One region of the Paenibacillus sp. sptzw28 genome, then DNA from elsewhere that is predicted to be linked to it. Evidence: a T-box and tRNA genes for the amino acid it is inferred to sense, from the RefSeq annotation. Region 1 holds a T-box; the other holds one or more tRNA genes.

Region 1 (6,876 bases):
ACGACTGTCATCGGCTGTAAGACGGGATGCCCGTCAATGGAGAGGAAATCTAGTGCCCCGTCAAGCGCCAGGCTGAGCCAATCGCCGAATATGACACTAATGACGGCAAATAAAGCACCCCCGATCAGGCAGGACAAAAAAAGCGTCTCCATCGTCCCCCTCCCTTCGTACCATCCATATTCTTGAAGCTGAGCCGATATTTATTACGCACTTACACTGAGGAAGTTGCGTTCTTTCAACCGCCAATATATAGAAAAACGGCCGAACCGGCTGTCAGGCAGGTTCGACCGTGTAATCTGTTTCAGTATTAAGGCCATGGCAATGATTGAGTCTCTCTTTTGGCAAGCCGTTATTTTACATATTCGGACAGTCCGATGTTCAAATCTTTTATGCCTTGGGCTACCAGCTCAGCTATCCGTTCCGCTCCTTTCTCGGTAAAATGAGTACAGTCCGTACCATTCACGGAGACCATAAAAAAAGATGATGCGTGTTCGTAGCCGGTCGAAGCATAACATTCAAGGCTTCTATCCATTAAATCGATCAACGGGACGTTTTCTGTCGCAGCGAGCTCTTTGATCGCATCGCAATAATCGGGAAAATCATTAATAAAACCGCCATCCTCATGATGCAGCCTTGCAACAGGTGTTATCAGCACCGGTATCCCTTTGCGCTCGCGCGCTCCATCCACATACATTTTCAAATATACTTTATAGGTTGTTTGCGGCTTGGTATATCGTTCCGGCTTGCTTAACGTGGAATCGTTGTGCCCCATCTGGATCAATAGATAATCGCCTTCCTGCATCTCCGATAAAATATCGTTAAGCCGTCCCTCCGTAACGAAGGTTTTACTGCTTCTCCCCCCAATCGCATGATTGAACACTTTTATATTTCCGTTAAAATAATTGCCGATAAACTGCCCCCAGCCCGCTTGCGGGAATTGGCCCTTGCCGTAGCTTTGGCAAGTAGAATCGCTCGCCAAATAAACACTCAATTGCCTGGTCATGAACAGCATCTCTCCTATTTATGAGTGTGAGCAAACTCATTCACCGGCTGCGGTGAAGAGCTGCTTGTCAAAATACCTTAGCGGGCTTCACCGCCGGGATAAAGCGAGCTGTACAGTCTCTTTGGTTGAGGCAATGACGGACCCGCGGCGACCTGCGCCGGATCGAATTCGCGGCTTGAGAAAATATAAGCCGTTTCGTCAGTGTAAATAATAATCTGTTCATGTCCTTCCCCAAACAAATCCGCATGTACGGCATAGCCTTCGATGGGAAACTCCGTGACCACGTTCATAAAACCGTCGTATAGTGCCGGATATACACCTCCGCCCCTACGGTATGCCAATATATAATCGAGCCGGCTATCGTCCCAACTGCTGACGGTTTCGATTATGGTCAGCCAGCCCTCGGTTTTTCGTTCCTCTTTCCATAATTCCCTCCCCTCGGAGTTCAATAGAAACATGCCGTCTTTACCTTTGAGATTCCCACCCGTATCGCCTCGGACGATGCGGTCAAGACCGGCAATCTGCAGCCCATGAAGGTCCGCCCGGAACTTGCCGAGCGCCACATGCTGAGACTCAATAGAACCGTCATATCTCCACAGCTCCCTTCCATTCCGGTCGTACATCACCGTAACGCTCCCGCCGATTACAAGCTCCTTCTCTCCGTCGCCATTAACGTCCCCAACCCAAATGCAATCGGCGTGGTCGTCCAGTTCGCTGCAGCTCCATAGTAGGCGTCCGTTATGATCAAGCAGATCATAACCGGCCATAACCTCGTCGCGGCCGTCGCCATTCAGATCATGTACCCAGGGAAAATGTCCCGGGTTCCCCTGGTATGTCCAGAGCGTCCGAAACTCCGAATCGAGCGCCCACAAACGGTGGTACCGGTCCTTTAGGATGATATCGGTCGGCCGCTCGCCCCCGGATAGATTGGCGATGACGATACAATCGTGCGCTTGCGGGTCAGGCAGTGCAAATGTTCTCATGACCGCACCGGTCTCACCGTCAATCACATGAAATCGATCGTTCATTATGCATAGCACTTCAAGCCGGCCGTCTCCGTTTAAGTCATATATTTGGGCCGGATAATCGGATCCTGGGCTTCCTGCCTTGGGATCGGGCTTGCCTAACTGCCACAATAGTCTCCCGTCCATATCATAGGCGGTCAGGCACTGTACCTGATGCGGGATATAACGGACATCCTGCCGGTTACCAGGCTGAACCATGACAATTTCCATCCTGCCGTCTCCGTTCAAATCCCCGAGCAAGGCCTTGCAGCGGGGCCCGGCTTGCCGGATGTCAAGCTTGCCGAGCAGCACCGGCTCCGCATGCATCTTGGTCATCGGTAATTCCTCCTGTTATCGGTTTCCATGCTGCAACTACCGCTGCATTTCCGTATCTTAACCGATCTCCGCGAGACCAACAATCATACTTTTTTGCCTGATTTGAACTTTTCTGCAGCACCCACCGCGCTCTGTCGCCTTTCCGCAAGAAAAAGAGGACATGTTCAACGGATTAACCGTCGTAACAAGCCCTCTTGGAACAGTTCTGCTTATTGGATTATAATTTTGGCAAATTTACGTTTCCCGACTTGAATAACATCCCCATCCGCAATTGCAACGTCGGCGCCAGGGTCGTCAATTTTGTTCTCGTTAATTCGAACGGCTCCCTGCTGAACGCTCCGTTTGGCTTCGCTGCCCGAAGGCTGAAGACCTAAAGTGGTGAGAAGTTTAACTATGCGGATTCGGCCGTCTTCAAGCTCGGACGCGGCAAGCACGATCTGCTCGATATCCTCTGGCAGGGCACGCTGCTGGAATACGGTGACAAAATGCTGCTCAGCCTGTGCAGCCGCCTCCTCGCCGTGGTACATGCGCACGAACGTTCGGGCAAGCTGCATTTTAGAATCTCGCGGATGCACCGTACCGCCTGCAATCCCTGCGCGCAGCGATTCAAGCTCCTCGTTGCTCATATCCGTGGCGAGTTCATAGTATTTGACCATCAATTCATCCGGGATCGACATCGATTTACCATAAATCTGATTCGGCTCCTCGTCGATACCGATGTAATTGCCAAGGCTTTTGCTCATTTTCTGAACGCCGTCCAGCCCTTCGATTATGGGGGTCATAATCGCCGCTTGCGTCGCTTTGCCATACTCTTTCTGCAGGGTCCGCCCCATGAGCAGATTAAATTTCTGATCCGTGCCGCCGAGTTCTACATCACTCTCAAGAGCCACAGAGTCAAACCCCTGCATAAGCGGGTAGAAAAACTCATGAATGCTGATCGGCTGACCTGATTGGTACCGCTTGGTGAAATCATCCCGTTCAAGCATGCGGGCAACCGTCACTTTCGCGGAAAGCGTAACGACATCGGCGAAATTCATTGGACCAAGCCACTCTGAGTTGTAATACACTGTCGTTCGCGACGGATCAAGAAGCTTGAATATCTGCTTCTGATAGGTTTCGGCATTCCGCTTTACATCTTCCTCGCTCAGCTGTTTGCGCGTTTCGGATTTTCCGGTCGGATCGCCGATCCGTCCCGTGAAATCGCCGATAATGAGCTGCACTTCGTGTCCAAGCTGCTGAAATTGGCGCAGCTTGTGAAGTACGACCGTGTGTCCGATATGGATGTCCGGCGCCGACGGATCAAGTCCCAGCTTTACTTTCAAAGGTTTTCCTGTAGCGACTGAATTTACAACCTTCGCTTTTAATTCGTCCTCAGGCACGATTTCGACGACACCGCGCCGGATGACGTCCATTTGACGCTCCACTTCGTGTTGCTGCTTGGGTGTCAACTTTTCCCATTTCACCATCTCATGATCCACTCCCGTCCGGAAATAAAAAAAATCCTTTCGTCTCAAGGGACGAGAAGGATTTGCTCGCGGTACCACCCTCGTTAGAGCGGCCGTAGGGATCACCGTGCATCCCGGACGGAAAATATCTGCTCTCACTTCATTTCATAACGGATTCGCTCCGGAAACGGACTACTTATAACGTTCTTACACGTCGTTCGTCCGATCAGCTCGAGGCGGTAATTCAAACTGCAGCGCGTACCGGTTTACACCAACCACCGGCTCTCTGAAACAACTATCTGCAGTTCTACTTAAGCCTGTCCACACTATTCTGATATGCACTTTTCTTGCTATTCGTTATACCACAGCACAATGCAATAAGTCAATCTGTCATTAACCGCATTAACCGAGCTGTTTCCGAATCCCCTAATATATGGACAAAAAACTGTCTAATTCTGCACTTTGCATCGATTTATGCTATAATATTTCTGTTAATCGGAGGAGGAGTATTATAACTATGGATCAAGACCGTCAACAGAATACGAATGGACACAGCAGATGGCGGACATTCGGAATTGTGACGCTCATTACAGTCAAATGGTTATTTATTTTCGGACTATTAATCGGACTGCTGACTGCGGGAATTGCAGCGGGCTATGTCGCATCCTTCGTGAAGGACGAGCCCATTAGAACAAGAGCGGAAATCGAAGCTAAAATTAATGAGAACTCCATAACCGGCTTTGTTTATTTCAACGACGGGATTACCCCGGTCGGACAGCTGCGGACTGAGGAAGACCGACGGATTGTGAAACGCAAGGATATTCCCCAGCATGTCATCGACGCGGTATTGGCCACCGAAGATAATAATTTCTACAATAACTTCGGTATTGATTTTAACGGACTCGGCCGTGCCATAAAACAAAAGCTGCTGAATGAGGAAACTCAAACCGGAGGCAGCACGCTTACGCAGCAGCTGGCGCGGCGCGTTTTTTTAAATCTTGACAAGACCGACAGCCGTAAAGCAAAAGAAATTTTCCTGTCGCTTAGATTGACAAGATTTCTGACTAAAGATGAAATATTAACGGCCTACTTAAACAAGGTTCCATTCGGAAACGGTAACAGCGGTTACAATCTGTACGGCATCAAAGCAGCGGCTAAAGGTATCTTCAATATCACCGATTTGAATCAGTTAAACATAGCGCAAGCGGCTTATTTGGCGGGATTGCCGCAGCGCCCTTCCGCTTATACCGCATTCACCAGCAAAGGCAAATTCAATGAGAGCGGCTTCAAGCTGGCACTGGAGCGGCAGCATAACGTCCTCAAATATATGCTGGAAAACAAGCGGATCAATTCAGAGCAATATCAAACGGCCCTGAAGTTTGATGTCCGTTCATCTCTTGCCAAACCGGCGGAGAAAGCATATTCGACGTTTCCGTACTTAATGCTTGAATCCGAGCGCCAGGCGTCCGAAATATTGTTGATGCAGAAGGATCCCAAATTAACGATTGAAGACGTGCGCAAGAAAGAAAACGCCCCCTTGGTAGAGGAAGCACGCGAGCAGCTTCTTCGCGGCGGCTATCATATTTATACTACAATCGACAAACGCGTTTACAGTCTGATGCACGAAATTAGCTCCGACAGCAACAACTTCACACCTTACAGTAAAGAGAAAGGTTTGGAGCAGATTGCGGCCGTTATGCTCAATCATAAAACAGGCGCTGTTCTGAGCATGATAGAAGGCAGAGACTTCTACACGGAACAGATGAATCACGCGACCCAGATGACTCGGCAGCCCGGCTCCGCCATGAAGCCGATCGCGGCATATTTGCCGGCCATTGAGAAGGGTCTCGTTCAACCGGCCAGCATCCTTGACGATTCGCCTATGGTGTTTAAGGATGGGGTAAAGGGTTTCCACATCCCGATGAACTCGAACAAGAAATTTTACGGCCTGGTAACGGCGCGCGAAGCGCTTGACCGGTCCTTGAACTTGCCAGCTTTGAAAATTTTCAACCAGATGGTTACGATTCCTGAAGCCTGGAAGTTCGCCCGTAAGCTTGGCATCTCAACAATCCAGCCGGAAGACTCTTACGCGCAGACAGGTGTAATCGGCGGCCTGAGCGAAGGCGTATCGGTTGAGGAGCTCACGAACGCATATGGCGCAATCGCCGATAACGGCATTTTTAACGAAGCCTATATGATCAGCAAAATTACCGATGCAGACGGCAATGTCGTTTATGAGCATAAGCCCTCGCCGCTGCGGGTGTTCTCGGACCAAACGGCATTCCTCATGACAGACATGCTGCGTACGGTCATCTCCGATCCGAGTGGAACCGGGCATTCCATCGCGTCCAAATTTAAAGGGTACGGCAAAATTCCCGTTGCAGGCAAAACCGGGACTACGCAGGACTATGGCGATGTCTGGTTTATGGGATTCACGCCTGACATAACTCTTGGCGTATGGGCGGGGTATGAAGAACAGATACATACACTTTCAAAAGACGGACGGGCTCGCGCGAGAGTAATCTGGACGCAGATTATGAACTCCGTCACCACAGATCGTCCCGACCTATTCCCGACGAAGCAGTTTACGATGCCCTCCGGTATTGTAAAAGCAACGGTATCAAGCGTTAGCGGAATGCTTCCTACCGATTTGACCCGTCAAACCGGAAAACTGGTGACTGATTATTTCAACAGAAATTATTTGCCTACGAAACTGGATGACGCGCTTGTGAAAATGTCATATATCCGTTATAACGGAGTCAACTATATTCCACAGCCGTCAACTCCTGCCGATATGGTCCGCGAACAGATTGTCGTGAAGCGCAAAAAGCCGCTGGATCAGCTGATGGCGGAAATCGCAGCGGCACAGGCGAAGCTGCCGCAGAAGAGCAGACGCCCAATGAGCGCATACCTGCCCGCGGACGCATCGGATGATGCTCCGTCCCAGGTCGACCCGCGTGTGGATGACGGTAAAGCCCCTTCCCCGCCGGCTAATGTAAGGTTGGAGCCGGTGCAAGGAGCTTACAAGATCACTTTCGCGAAATCGCCGGATGGCGATGTGGTCGGTTATCGGTTATACCGTTCTGTT
Region 2 (6,876 bases), 2.3 Mb from region 1:
AGTCAGACCGTAAGGACTGGTGGACGACATACAAGTGAGAATGCCGGTATGAGTAACGAAAAGACAAGTGAGAATCTTGTCCGCCGAAAGCCTAAGGGTTCCTGAGGAAGGCTCGTCCGCTCAGGGTAAGTCGGGACCTAAGGCGAGGCCGAAAGGCGTAGTCGAAGGACAACAGGTTGATATTCCTGTACCACCGTAAGCCGTTATGAGCAATGGGGTGACGCAGAAGGGTAGTGACGCGGCCTGATGGAATAGGCCGTCCAAGCAGTGAGGCTGGTTGACAGGTAAATCCGTTAACCGATAAAGCTGGGCTGTGATGGGGAGGGAAAATTACAGTACCGAAGGTCATGTGCTCCCGCTGCCGAGAAAAGCCTCTAGCCAGGCGAAGGTGCCCGTACCGCAAACCGACACAGGTAGGCGAGCAGAGCATGCTAAGGCGCGCGGAAGAACTCTCGTTAAGGAACTCGGCAAAATGACCCCGTAACTTCGGGAGAAGGGGTGCCTCGGTAGGGTGAATAGCCCGAGGGGGCCGCAGTGAAAAGGCCCAAGCGACTGTTTAGCAAAAACACAGGTCTGTGCGAAGCCGTAAGGCGAAGTATACGGGCTGACGCCTGCCCGGTGCTGGAAGGTTAAGGGGAGTGGTAAGGGGCAACCCGAAGCTATGAACCGAAGCCCCAGTAAACGGCGGCCGTAACTATAACGGTCCTAAGGTAGCGAAATTCCTTGTCAGGTAAATTCTGACCCGCACGAATGGCGTAACGACTTGGGCGCTGTCTCAACGAGAGATCCGGTGAAATTTTAATACCTGTGAAGATGCAGGTTACCCGCGACAAGACGGAAAGACCCCATGGAGCTTTACTGCAGCTTGATATTGGACTTTGGTACGATCTGTACAGGATAGGTGGGAGCCTTGGAAGCCGGAGCGCCAGCTTCGGTGGAGGCATCGTTGGGATACCACCCTGATCGTATCGGAGTTCTAACCTGGTACCGTCATCCGGTACAGGGACCGTGTCAGGTGGGCAGTTTGACTGGGGCGGTCGCCTCCTAAAATGTAACGGAGGCGCCCAAAGGTTCCCTCAGAATGGTTGGAAATCATTCGTAGCGTGCAAAGGCATAAGGGAGCTTGACTGCGAGACCTACAAGTCGAGCAGGGACGAAAGTCGGGCTTAGTGATCCGGTGGTACCGCATGGAAGGGCCATCGCTCAACGGATAAAAGCTACCCTGGGGATAACAGGCTTATCTCCCCCAAGAGTCCACATCGACGGGGAGGTTTGGCACCTCGATGTCGGCTCATCGCATCCTGGGGCTGAAGTAGGTCCCAAGGGTTGGGCTGTTCGCCCATTAAAGCGGTACGCGAGCTGGGTTCAGAACGTCGTGAGACAGTTCGGTCCCTATCTGTCGCGGGCGTAGGAAATTTGAGAGGAGCTGTCCTTAGTACGAGAGGACCGGGATGGACGTACCGCTGGTGTACCAGTTGTTCCGCCAGGAGCACCGCTGGGTAGCCAAGTACGGACGGGATAAGCGCTGAAAGCATCTAAGCGTGAAGCCCCCCTCAAGATGAGATTTCCCAATTCGTAAGACCCCTGGTAGACGACCAGGTTGATAGGTTCGAGGTGGAAGCGCAGCAATGCGTGCAGCTGACGAATACTAATCGGTCGAGGGCTTATCCTACGAACGTTCACCTGAACGTTCACTTCGCACGCTGCTCTTAGGTTAACGTAAGACTAAAGGGGTTTCACAACTGTTCGTATCCAGTTTTCAGGGTGTAATTAACCCGAAATATCGTTCCCTGATAGCTCAGTTGGTAGAGCACTCGACTGTTAATCGAGTTGTCACAGGTTCGAGTCCTGTTCGGGGAGCCATCTGGAGAGCTGTCCGAGTGGTCGAAGGAGCACGATTGGAAATCGTGTATACGTTAACCGCGTATCGAGGGTTCGAATCCCTCGCTCTCCGCCATGTGGCCCGTTGGTCAAGGGGTTAAGACACCTCCCTTTCACGGAGGTAACAGGGGTTCGAATCCCCTACGGGTCACCAAAATAGTTCAAAAAGGTACAAATTAGGACTTGCAATGAGCAGGGCAAATGAGGTATAGTAGTACTTGTCGCTCATTACGGAGGCTTAGCTCAGCTGGGAGAGCATCTGCCTTACAAGCAGAGGGTCGGCGGTTCGATCCCGTCAGCCTCCACCATTAAACTGCATAAGCAGTATTCATAACGACGCGGGGTGGAGCAGCCCGGTAGCTCGTCGGGCTCATAACCCGAAGGCCGCAGGTTCAAATCCTGCCCCCGCAACCAACTTTACCTTCGGAGTCATCCGAGAACCATAATGTGGAGCTGTGGTGTAGAGGCCTAACATGCCTGCCTGTCACGCAGGAGACCGCGGGTTCGAATCCCGTCAGCTCCGCCATTTTCACCAAATGGCTCGGTAGCTCAGTCGGTAGAGCAGAGGACTGAAAATCCTCGTGTCGGCGGTTCGATTCCGTCCCGAGCCACCATTTAAGAATTGAATATGCCGTTGTAGCTCAATTGGTAGAGCAACTGACTTGTAATCAGTAGGTTGGGGGTTCAAGTCCTCTCGACGGCACCACTCATGGAGGATTAGCGAAGTGGCCAAACGCAGCAGACTGTAAATCTGTTCTCTGACGAGTTCGGTGGTTCGAATCCATCATCCTCCACCAGTTTACCTTAGGGGCATAGTTTAAAGGTAGAACAGCGGTCTCCAAAACCGTTAGTGTGGGTTCAATTCCTGCTGCCCCTGCCAAAAGGTTCATATGGCGATCGTGGCGAAGTGGTTAACGCATCGGTTTGTGGATCCGACATTCGGGGGTTCAATTCCCCTCGATCGCCCCATCATACAAATTATAAGATAAATAAAAGATTGGGGATTAGCCAAGCGGTAAGGCAACGGACTTTGACTCCGTCATTCCTAGGTTCGAATCCTAGATCCCCAGCCATTTATATGCGGAAGTGGCTCAGCGGTAGAGCATCGCCTTGCCAAGGCGAGGGTCGCGGGTTCGATTCCCGTCTTCCGCTCCATTTTTTTTTATTTCTGGCGCCATAGCCAAGTGGTAAGGCAGAGCTCTGCAAAAGCTTTACCCCCAGTTCGAATCTGGGTGGCGCCTCCACAATCTTCAACAATCGTGTGCCCTTAGCTCAGCTGGATAGAGCGTTTGACTACGAATCAAAAGGTCAGGAGTTCGAATCTCTTAGGGCACGCCATTAATTTGCCGGTGTGGCGGAATGGCAGACGCGCGCGACTCAAAATCGTGAGGGAAACCGTGGAGGTTCGAGTCCTCTCACCGGCACCATACATAGAAGTTGTAACCTGATGGAATTGCATCAGGTTTTTTTTATTTTTAACAACGAGCATGAATCTATGCGTGCTCCACTTGGGTAATTCAGGACCGTACGCGGAATCAGTGTGTATGAGAAGGTGATATTAAAGACCCTTTCACTTGGATTAATAACTGTGCGTAGCCCTTTCGGTCCATGGGGTGGGTCCACTCCCCGACCCAAGTCTAGGGAGAAAACCGTCGCGAGTCCGTTTTGAAACGGCTGGAAAACACCTACAATAAATACATAAGCAAGCGATGAAACAACTTCAAGCGCAGCGACGTAATGAAAAGTATAAAAGTTCTGAGGGAAGGCGGTGACAGTAAGAATGAATGGTAAATCGGTGTTAGGTGCGTTACTTGTTATTGCAGGAAGTTTGATGGTGATGAAGTTTATCGGGATTAATCTCAGCTGGATTTTCAGTTTGTTGATGCCTTTCATCTTGATCGGTCTTGGAGTCGTGGGAGTCAAAAATGACAAGAAGCTCATCGGTGGCATTCTCATCGTAGTCGGAGCATTTATGCTGATTGGCAAGCTTGCCGGAATTATCGCGTTGCTGCTTGCGATCGGAATTATCTTATGGGGAGTTTCAATGTTCAAACGTCGTAAACACGTTTAATTAAATACTTAGTAATCGTAATAGATTCCGGATTAAGGAGGTTTATGCATGAGTATTATCCGTAGGGTCCGTGACATTACAGTGGCGACACTAAATGAGCGGCTGGAGAAAGCGGAAGATCCTGTTAAGTTAATTGACCAATTCTTGTGGTCGACAAGGGAAGATATTATTCAAGCTGAGCGATTATATCAGCAGTATGTGGGACACGGGAACTACTTGAAGTCTCAATGGCTGCAAGCGGAGCAGCTGAGAGACAAGCGTGAACAACAAGCAATGACTGCCCTTAAAGCAGGGGAGGAGCATGTAGCACGAATTGCACTTACAGATAAAGCGACCAGCGAGGAACGTGCTGCTCAGTACCGTGAATTATACGAACAAACACAGCAGAACGTCCGGGAGCTGGAGGATCAGCTTCGAGAGTTGCGGGCGGAGTATCAGGCTGTTTACGATAAACGTGAATACTATGCAGCTCGGATGGAATCCCTGCGCCTTCAACAGCGGATGAACGCACGGTATAACGGCCTCGGGCAGCAGCCTGGGCAGCAGCCTGCAGGCATGTTCCGCAGGCTGGAGGATCGGATCAGCGATATGGAGCTTGAAGCAAAAAGCCTTCGCGATTTACGCCGGGCTGGACAGGAATTTATCGTCGAGGCGGGTTCGACTCTGCAGTCCGTCATCGAGCGCGAAATGGAACAATTGAAACGAAAATTGCAGCAGGAAGGATGGAAATCGTCATGAGGAAACTGTATCGGTCGCGCCGCGATAAGAAGCTGTTCGGTTTGTGCGGCGGTATCGCCGAGATGCTGAATGTGGACGCGACACTGCTGCGGATTCTTCTGATTGTCCTGACCGTATTTACAAGCGGTGCATTAATATTGGTATATATTCTTGCCGGCCTCGTTGTACCTAAGGAACCGAACATATACAGCGGATTCGGTCCCGGCAGCTTTGGACCCGGCGGTTACGGCTCCGGCGGCGGATATAATGGTGGTTGGAATAACGGCCCGGGCTTTGGCTCGCAAAACAATGGTCAAGGCTTTGGCGGACCTTATACAAATACACCTCCATCCAGTGGTCCGTCGGCTGGACCTGCCAGTTGGCAGCAAGGACAATCGGCATCAAATTTGGATGCCATGATGGAAGATCTGGAGAAAAAAGCGCTCCGTCGTGAGATAGAAGAACTGAAAGCAAAATTAGCCAAGCACGAGAAGGGAGAGTTTTAACTATGAGTATTTTTAAGCGAATGAAAGATATGACGAAAGCTTCTCTTAACGAGCTGCTCGACAAAATGGAAGATCCTGTTGTAATGTTAAACCAATATCTGCGTGATATGGAGGCGGAAATTCATCAGGCCGAATTGACGGTTGCCAAGCAAATGGCAAACGAGCGCCGTATGAAACAGCGTCTTGACGAAGCGTTCCGCAGTGCCGCAGACCGTGAGACGAAAGCTGAAACTGCGATTCGCTCCGGCCAGGAGGAGCTTGCACGGAAGCTTTTGGAAGAGAAAATATTCTTCGATCACAAAACGGCCGAATATACGGATATGCATGCCGCAGCCAAAACGCAGGCCGAAGAGCTTATGCTGCAGCTCCATGGTATGAAGGATGAGTTCTACCAGCTTCGGAATAAACGCAATGAGCTGGCAGCGCGTGCACAGATGGCAAAAGCGAAGAAGCAAATGGCGCAAGTAACGACGGTTCACTCGATCGAAAGCGGCAGCGCTTCACGGGGCTTTACCCGTATGGAAGAAAAGATTATGCAGCTGGAAGCGGAAGCTGAAGTGATACGTGTCCCATATACGTCTTATAATGGTCCATCTGCCGTTGGCACAGTAGATCCTTCGAAGCAGTTGAAGGTCGAAGAGCAGCTTCAAGCACTGAAAAACAAATTAAACCCTCCGTCAGCCGAGTAGGGTTGACTGGGAAGACTAGGTACGACGATTGACCTTCCGAGTTGTTTTCAGCCGGAATAGAAATCGAAGGGTTTGCAAATGGATAAGCCAAGACAGTATGCGCTTCGCGAATGAAGCCTCTGTCTCTGGCTTGTTTCCATGGTTACATAGAGAGGGGCATATACCCATGGCTGACCAATCGCCTTCGGATGAAGCAAGCGTCAATATGCGTAGTGAACAAGGGGACTCGGGGAGACAGCGTCAAGCGATGCATCCTTATCGGAATGCGCGAGGAGGCCCGCCGCTTAATCAACCCAGGGGAAACGCTGCAGAGACGGTGATATGGCTGCTTGTCATCATTGGCTTGATTGTTCTCGTTATGCAAGGTATGGGCTACATCAAGGTATTCGCCTTGCAAACAAAAGCCGCAGCGATCGGTTTGACCATTATAGGGCTCGCGCTTATTGCCGCGGCTGGATACAGTTATTTTCAGGGAGTAAAGCTGAGGGCGGCGGTCAAGCGGTTAACCGACCAACAGCGTCGGAAGAAACAGAGGGTAACGCTTCCTTCCGCTGAAGACACAACTGAAACATCCGAGGATTTCTCGGAAGAGGATGAGGTATGGACGGAACAGGTTCGTTTCTCTGCCGTCATTGAAGAACGGGAAAGGCTCGCGCGAGAGCTTCATGACGCTGTAAGCCAGCAGTTGTTTGCCATATCAATGACCGCGACAGCAGTCAGCAGAACGCTTGAGACGGATTGGGAGAGAGCCAAACGCCAGGTGCAGCTTATTGAAGAAATGGCCTCCGTCGCTCAATCCGAGATGCGGGCATTACTTCTGCATTTACGGCCGGTGCATTTGGATGGCAAAAATTTGGGTCAAGCGCTTCAGATTTTGGTTGAGGAATTAAAGCAGAAGGTACCGATCGCCATAACGCTTGATGTGGACGATTCAATCAAGCTTGCCGCTGAAGCGGAGGACCATCTCTTTCGAATTGCACAGGAGGCGCTTTCCAATACGCTTCGACATTCC

The links. The T-box of region 1 lies ahead of tyrS (tyrosine--tRNA ligase). A T-box ahead of a tRNA ligase gene usually reads a tRNA of that ligase, here a tRNA-Tyr.
Region 2: it encodes a tRNA-Tyr, which carries the amino acid that the T-box ahead of tyrS (tyrosine--tRNA ligase) is inferred to sense. The anticodon was not compared.

What each region holds. Positions count from the first base shown of each region.
Region 1 is NZ_CP080545.1:2,828,633-2,835,508, reverse strand. Features, by position in the region: gene KZ483_RS12680 (NfeD family membrane protein) at 1-152, opposite strand, end outside; gene KZ483_RS12675 (rhamnogalacturonan acetylesterase) at 350-1,003, opposite strand; gene KZ483_RS12670 (rhamnogalacturonan lyase family protein) at 1,081-2,343, opposite strand; gene tyrS (tyrosine--tRNA ligase) at 2,553-3,806, opposite strand; T-box leader at 3,854-4,121, opposite strand; gene KZ483_RS12660 (transglycosylase domain-containing protein) at 4,306-6,876, shown strand, end outside.
Region 2 is NZ_CP080545.1:5,115,223-5,122,098, reverse strand. Features, by position in the region: rRNA gene KZ483_RS23585 (23S ribosomal RNA) at 1-1,672, shown strand, start outside; tRNA gene KZ483_RS23580 (tRNA-Asn) at 1,788-1,863, shown strand; tRNA gene KZ483_RS23575 (tRNA-Ser) at 1,867-1,957, shown strand; tRNA gene KZ483_RS23570 (tRNA-Glu) at 1,961-2,035, shown strand; tRNA gene KZ483_RS23565 (tRNA-Val) at 2,114-2,189, shown strand; tRNA gene KZ483_RS23560 (tRNA-Met) at 2,219-2,295, shown strand; tRNA gene KZ483_RS23555 (tRNA-Asp) at 2,331-2,407, shown strand; tRNA gene KZ483_RS23550 (tRNA-Phe) at 2,420-2,495, shown strand; tRNA gene KZ483_RS23545 (tRNA-Thr) at 2,512-2,587, shown strand; tRNA gene KZ483_RS23540 (tRNA-Tyr) at 2,593-2,678, shown strand; tRNA gene KZ483_RS23535 (tRNA-Trp) at 2,688-2,761, shown strand; tRNA gene KZ483_RS23530 (tRNA-His) at 2,775-2,850, shown strand; tRNA gene KZ483_RS23525 (tRNA-Gln) at 2,880-2,954, shown strand; tRNA gene KZ483_RS23520 (tRNA-Gly) at 2,962-3,036, shown strand; tRNA gene KZ483_RS23515 (tRNA-Cys) at 3,052-3,125, shown strand; tRNA gene KZ483_RS23510 (tRNA-Arg) at 3,143-3,219, shown strand; tRNA gene KZ483_RS23505 (tRNA-Leu) at 3,227-3,308, shown strand; gene KZ483_RS23500 (LiaF transmembrane domain-containing protein) at 3,662-3,952, shown strand; gene KZ483_RS23495 (PspA/IM30 family protein) at 4,001-4,690, shown strand; gene KZ483_RS23490 (PspC domain-containing protein) at 4,687-5,175, shown strand; gene KZ483_RS23485 (PspA/IM30 family protein) at 5,178-5,864, shown strand; gene KZ483_RS23480 (sensor histidine kinase) at 6,031-6,876, shown strand, end outside.